2 regions of the Pseudoalteromonas sp. NEC-BIFX-2020_015 genome follow, and region 1 is predicted to be linked to the other one. Evidence: riboswitches for the same ligand, from Rfam matches in the RefSeq annotation. Region 1 holds a riboswitch; the other holds the start of a gene.
What was found. Region 1 has a riboswitch for lysine ahead of dapA (4-hydroxy-tetrahydrodipicolinate synthase). Riboswitches for the same ligand answer to the same signal wherever they lie in the genome.
Positions count from the first base shown of each region.

Region 2: it holds a riboswitch for lysine, as region 1 does, so the genes downstream of both, lysC (lysine-sensitive aspartokinase 3) here and dapA (4-hydroxy-tetrahydrodipicolinate synthase) in region 1, are expected to answer to the same signal.

Region 1 covers NZ_JABCJL010000027.1:40,753-44,172, reverse strand. Annotated here, with positions in the region: gene HH219_RS17435 (protein adenylyltransferase SelO family protein) at 1-961, opposite strand, end outside; gene HH219_RS17430 (DNA-3-methyladenine glycosylase I) at 970-1,671, opposite strand; lysine riboswitch at 1,852-2,045, shown strand; gene dapA (4-hydroxy-tetrahydrodipicolinate synthase) at 2,183-3,067, shown strand; gene HH219_RS17420 (2,3,4,5-tetrahydropyridine-2,6-dicarboxylate N-succinyltransferase) at 3,083-3,420, shown strand, end outside.
Region 2 covers NZ_JABCJL010000007.1:130,823-134,242, forward strand. Annotated here, with positions in the region: gene nhaD (sodium:proton antiporter NhaD) at 1-1,100, shown strand, start outside; lysine riboswitch at 1,216-1,388, shown strand; gene lysC (lysine-sensitive aspartokinase 3) at 1,466-2,869, shown strand; gene HH219_RS07355 (4'-phosphopantetheinyl transferase superfamily protein) at 2,846-3,420, opposite strand, start outside.

The DNA of each region.
Region 1 (3,420 bases):
AACCATTTATTAATGGGCTAAGTAATTCGACGGCTTGTTCATCATCTTCGTGTATGAGTGGCAGTAAGCTCTCAGCCAAACGCGCACAATTCCAGTTAGCTATGTTAGGCTGACTGCCAAATGCGTACCGCGCTTGTCGATCAATTGAGCTAAACACAGTATCAAAATCAAATTGATTCATCATCGCACATGGGCCGTAATCAATCGTCTCACCACTTATTAGTGTATTATCTGTATTCATCACGCCATGAATAAAACCAACCCGCATCCAACTTACGACCAAAGTGATTTGCTTTTCAATAACAGCTTTTAAAAATGCTAAGTAACGATCTGACCCTGTGGATTGAATTTCAGGGTAATGGCGCGCAATTGCACTATCAGCTAATGCCTGTAGCGCTGACACGTCCCCTTGAGTTGCTAAATACTGAAAAGACCCCACTCTAATATGGCTACTTGCAACACGCGTTACTATCGCACCTTGCTGTGGTGGTTGCCTATAAACCGTTTCTCCACTGGCAACCACGGCTAAACAGCGTGTAGTCGGAACACTTAAGCCATGCATTGCTTCACTCATAATGTATTCACGTATCGCAGGGCCAATAGCACAGCGCCCATCACCACCACGAGAGAATGGCGTAGCACCGGACCCTTTTAACTGAATATCCCACAGCTGTTGATGTTGATCAGATACGGCACCCAATAAATGCGCGCGGCCGTCTCCTAAGCGTGGTGAAAAATGCCCAAATTGATGCCCTGAATACCCCAACGCAACGGCCGCAACAGTGCTGTTACTGGTATTTCCGCTAAAGATGGATGCGCGCTCTGACGGACTCACTTGAATATCGAGCTGTTTAGCTACCGCCTCATTCCAAAGTAATAAAGTTGGTGCAACAACAGGGCTAGGTAAATCAGGGACTGCAAAATCTTCTGCAATATGAGTATAGCGACTAACAAGTTTCATTGGATTCCTTAGGCTTCGGTTGTTTGTATGCCAACGCGGTTATCACCCACGCTGTATGCCACTAATAAACTCAGCACTTGGAGGCTTAAGCCACTTTGCTGCTGTAATTCATTAAAAAAGTGTTGTGCGCTATTTAGTGATTTTTTAGTTTGCAAACCACCATCAATAATTTTATGCCCACGAAGATAAGCCTCAACATCACGCGACAACAAAAAGGTATCTTTGCCTAATGCGCGCAGTGTGTACGGGCCTGTGTTACCCCCTAAACGTGCACCGTGCTTTTTAAAATACGCCCACAAACCAATTATATCGTCACTTGGCCAATCAGCCACAAACTGACTAAAACTGCCATGCTGCTGAGCAACGTCGTGAATCATATATGCATTTTCTGGAATAGTTTGTACTTTTTTAAAGTTGCGAATAATACGTTCGTCAGTTGCTTTTTGCTCTAGCATATCAGGTGGCATCATCAGTAATTTTTCTATATTAAAGTCCCAAAAAACCTCTCTAAAGCCTGTCCATTTACTATTAATAACCGACCAATAAAAGCCGCTTTGAAATACCTTACGGGTAAATTCTTCAAGCCATGCATCATCAGGCAAGCATTTTAGTTGCTTATTAGAAAGCGGCGCGTAAAGCAATTGCTCAAGCATCGCTTCACTGCCTTTACGCTGCGCTGCTCGCTGATAAATTTCCTGAAATTTTTCCATTACTGAATACCCTTAAACCGACTTTGTTTGCTAGTGTACGAAAAAAAACATTAATACGTAACCACCCTCTCGAAGCGATCGTTCAAAAGCCAACTTGACACCTAGACGGCTAAAATGCTTTAATCACTGCCATTACCCCTATTTAAGGTGTAAGTTTTTTATTTAATGAAACTTACACTGTGGGCTAGAAGAGGTGCGTTATTCAGGTAACGTATGTGAGGAGCACACACTCCAATGATCATACGTGAGGGGAATTAACGCCGAGAAGTAACACTTTTTGTGAAGGGTTACTTCGGGCGACTGGGTTGAATCCCAGCGACTGTCACCAATAACAGCGCTGCTGTTAAATTTTTTGGTGGAGAGCTTCTGGTCTTAGCATGATAAGGCCATTGCGCCCTATTATATTAAGTCCATTCGCTCTTCGGATTATATTAGTTCGAATGACTACGATGCGGCGCACTTTCACGTACCCCACAGCATACTCATCGAACACTCTATAAGTTCGTTGTAGATGAAAAACAATTTTGATTTAAACAACTATCCTTTATGGACAGCACTTGTAACGCCTTTTACTGACGCTGGCGAAGTCGACTATGCGATTCTTGATCAATTAGTTGCGCAACAGCAAGCAGCAAATAACGGCATTTTACTGCTTGGCAGCACAGGCGAAGGCCTTGCCTTAACGCTTAAAGAGCAACAAGCCATTGTTGAACATGTATGCCAATTAAATCCGACCGTACCGCTTATGGTTGCTGTTGGCGGTATGAACCTCAAACAACAAATTGCTTGGGTTGAATACTGCAATAAACTGCCTATTCACGGCTACTTACTTGGCTCTCCTCTTTACGCAAAGCCAGGCGTGATTGGTCAAACCCACTGGTTTGAAAACCTACTCGATGCCTGTGTTCATCCATGCATGCTTTATAACGTCCCAGGGCGCAGCGCTGTTGATATTCCACCTGCCGTAATTAGCAATTTAAAAAATCATAAAAATTTATGGGCGCTAAAAGAAGCCAGTGGCGACATCGCCAAGTTTGAAGGTTTTAGAAATGCCGCACCACAGTTAGCTATTTTTAGTGGTGATGACGCACTTATGCCTTACTTTGCCCAAGCGGGTGCAAAAGGTTTAGTGTCTGTTGCAGCCAATGCGTGGCCGACACAAACCCATGAATTTGTAAAACGTAGCCTTAGCGGCCAACACCCCAATTTATTTGCCGATTGGTCACAAGCGATTCAAAGCTTGTTCGCCGTGGCAAATCCTATTCCCGTTAAAGTATTGATGCATTTGCAAGGGCGTATTACTAGCCCGTATTTGCGCCCACCTTTAACGCACCTTGAGTTAACGCAAACTGATTGTATCAGTAATGCAAATAACACCATTTTATCTTGGCATTAAATACAGGTTTTTATAATGAGCTGGTTAGAACTATTAAATAATTTAGAATCGGGCGCCGTACGCGCAGCAACACAAGACGATAACGGCCAATGGCATGCAAACGTTGAAGTAAAAAAAGGTATTTTAGAAGCGTTTAAAAACGGCACTAATACTGAATTCGCTGGTGGTTTTGTAGATAAACATAACCTAGCACCACAAGAATTCACTGCTGAAAATGGTGTGCGTATGGTACCAGGTGGCTCAAGTGTTCGCCGCGGTGCACATGTTGCTAAAGGCACGATTATCATGCCACCAGCGTATGTAAACATTGGTGCATTTATTGACGAAGGCACTATGGTTGATAGCCACGCCTT
Region 2 (3,420 bases), on a different contig from region 1:
AAACCCCCGAAAGTGTACAACACCAACTTGACCACAATATTTTAGAGATTGCCACATTATGGTTGTTTTTAATGGCTGCAATGACCTTTGTTGCCTATTTAAACTCTAAAGGTTTTATCCAAAATATTGTGCACAAGATCATGCCAAGCTCGATTAGCGAGCGAAAGTTAATGTTCTTGATTGGTGGCTTTTCATTTTTATTCTCGTCGATTTCAGACAACATTACCGCGACGCTAATTTCATTGGCCGTTGTTATGTCGTTAAAACTGGACCCGAAAAAACTGATTAAGTACGCAACGTTAATCATCTTCAGTGTTAACTCTGGTGGTGTGTCGTTAATTACCGGTGATGTAACAACCTTGATGATTTTCCTTGATGGTAAAGTCAGTATTGGAAATTTACTACTGTTAATTGCCCCTGCATTATTTAGTGTTGCTTTATTGGCCGTTATGCTGTCATTTGGGTTAAACGGTGCGGTGCAGTTTACTAAGCAAGAAGATCGCCGAATTGAAAAAACGGATATAACCATTGCCGTTATTTTCTTATCGACGATTATTGCAACGCTGACACTCAGTGTGATGTATCACGTACCTCCATTGTTAACGTTCTTGTTTGGTTTATCGTTAATGTTTTTAACGGCGCAATTTTTAATGCGCAAAAAAGACGTCAACAAAAAAATCATCGACTACATTCGTGAAATTGAATACGACACGCTACTGTTTTTTGTGGGTGTACTACTGCTTGTTGGTGCGCTAAAAGAAGTGGGTATGCTAAGCAAGTTTACGAATTTGTATGAGTTAATGGCACCAGAGTATGCAAACTACTTAATGGGTATACTCTCTGCTGCGGTAGATAACGTTCCGCTGACTGCTGCGCTGCTTAAAGCTGAAATAGTCATGAGTCCGCAACAATGGTTGTCGTTCACGTATGCAACTGGTGTGGGCGGCTCAATGCTTATTATTGGCTCTGCGGCAGGTATTATTGCGATGAGTAAAGTAAAAGCACTCACATTTTTAAGTTATTTACGTATGTCGTTGTATTTATTAATAGCGTATACAATCGGTTATATGGGCTCATATTTAGCAGGTAGTTTTATTTAATGACCTTTATTAATTAAAACAACTTGACAGCTAGACGTCTAAACGATAACTTTCAAAGCCCACTTTATGTGGGCTTTGTTATTTTAATTGGCAATTATAAAATGCAATTAATCTAACATTCAGAAGAGGTGCGGTATTTAGGTACTTAATGTGAGGCGACGACTGCCAACGACCATTAAGGAGGGAAATATTCGCCGAGGAAAACAACTGCACGTCACAGTGGTTTTTCGGTTTATGGGGCTGAATCCTCAAAACTGTCACCAAATTAGGTGGAGAGCTTCTGGCAGTGGACTTTTCTTATCGAGCACCCCCTTGCCAAGTTCTTCTTGTATTACCGTGGTTTGAATGCCACAAAAGGAGACGACATGAATACCCAATTAGCTGCTAATAACGCGCAACAGTCAGCACAAAACCAAAAAACAGATCACGTAGTAGCAAAATTTGGCGGCACCAGTGTGGCCAACTTTGACGCTATGAACCGTTGCAGTGAAATTATTGTAGCCGATAACAATGTACGCGTAGTGGCTGTAAGTGCCAGTGCAGGTGTCACTAATCACCTTGTTGCATTGTGTAAAAAAGATATCTCAACGGATGAGCGCGCAGAAAACATCACTGGCGTGTTAGCCATTCAAGAAGCCATTTTAAATGAGCTATCGCTTGATGCAGATTTAGCCCATGGCTTTGACGAAACTATTAAGGCGTTTCAAGCTTTAGCCAGTGAAGGCGTTAAATCAAAACAACAACAAGATGAACTCCTGAGTTTTGGTGAACGCTTATCGTCGTATTTATTTACCCAAGTGCTGCGTTTGAATGGTTTAAACGCAATTCGTTTTGATGTGCGCCAAGTATTAAAAACAGACAGCCAGTTTTCAAAGGCAACACCAGATGTAGCGGCCACCGCTGCGGCTGCGAAAGAGCATTTGGTCCCGCTATTAGCGGAGCACGTTATTGTAACGCAAGGTTTTATAGGCAGTGATGCACACGGCCAAACGACCACTCTTGGTCGTGGCGGTTCAGATTACAGTGCAGCATTATTAGCTGAAGCAATTAACGCCAAAAGCGTGCATATTTGGACGGACGTGGTAGGTATATTTAGCACTGATCCACGTTTATGTGCCAAAGCAACACCGATTGCGCGCTTAAGTTTTGATGAAGCGGCAGAAATGGCCACTTTTGGCGCTAAAGTGCTACATCCTGCGACTATTTTACCAGCAAGCCGTAGTCACATTAACGTCTTTGTAGGTTCGAGCCGTGAACCAGAGCGCGGTGGTACGTGGATTGAACGTGAAAAATCACAATTGCCAGGTATTCGTGCAGTTACACAGCGTAAAAACCAGTTATTGCTTACGCTTAAGAGCCCTGAAATGCTATTAGCCAGCGGTTTTTTAGCGCGCGTGTTTACGATTTTAAGCGAGTTTAACATCTCGGTTGATTTAGTTACCACGTCAGAAATAAGTGTGGCTATTACATTGGATAACGCGCCAAATGCATCGCGTCCTGAGCTTGATCAAGACTGTTTAGATAAATTAGCAGAGTTTTGCCATGTCTCGGTAGAAAACAACTTAACGCTAGTGGCGCTGATTGGCTCACAAATTCAATTACGTCAGCACGAAATGAATTTAATGAACGTATTAAGTGATTTTAATATTCGCTTAATTTGCCATGGTGCTAGTAAGCACAACTTATGCTTTTTGGTAGAACAAGCTGAATCGGATCGCGTTGTACAAGCCATTCATAGCCGCTTATTAGAAGTTCAAAACGCCGCGTAATTGGTCGATAGTATTTACCACAGAGCACTGCCAGTCAGTGCTCTGATTACTCACTACACTCACATCAAACTCATTATATTGGCAGCTTACAGCGCGCAAATGAGCCTGCGTTAATTGATCAAACACATTGGGACTCAGTAATTTTGCAATCGGCTGGCTGGTGGCTTTAGCGAGTGCTTCTTTTAAGGTCCATATTCTAAAAAATCGCTCAGCGCCTTGTTGTTGATTTTGCGTTATTAAATTTACTTCATCAGGGTGGTAAAAATGCTTTGCGAGCTTTTCAAATGGGCGCTTTGTGCTTATTTTTTCAATATCAAAACCAAACTCAATTCGCTCAATATTCAGCGCGGCACCGACAAAACCGTTTGAGTGCGACAGGCAACTGCTAAACACGGTGTTACTGCCCGTTATATGTATGAGTAATTTACTGCTAGGCTCGTCAAATTCAGAGCTAATATGATGAGCTGGTAACTTGGCAAACTCTGGAGAGCTTAGTTTTACTAAATACTTAAGCAGCAGTCGAGTGGCTAAATATTCTTGCTTGGCTTTGT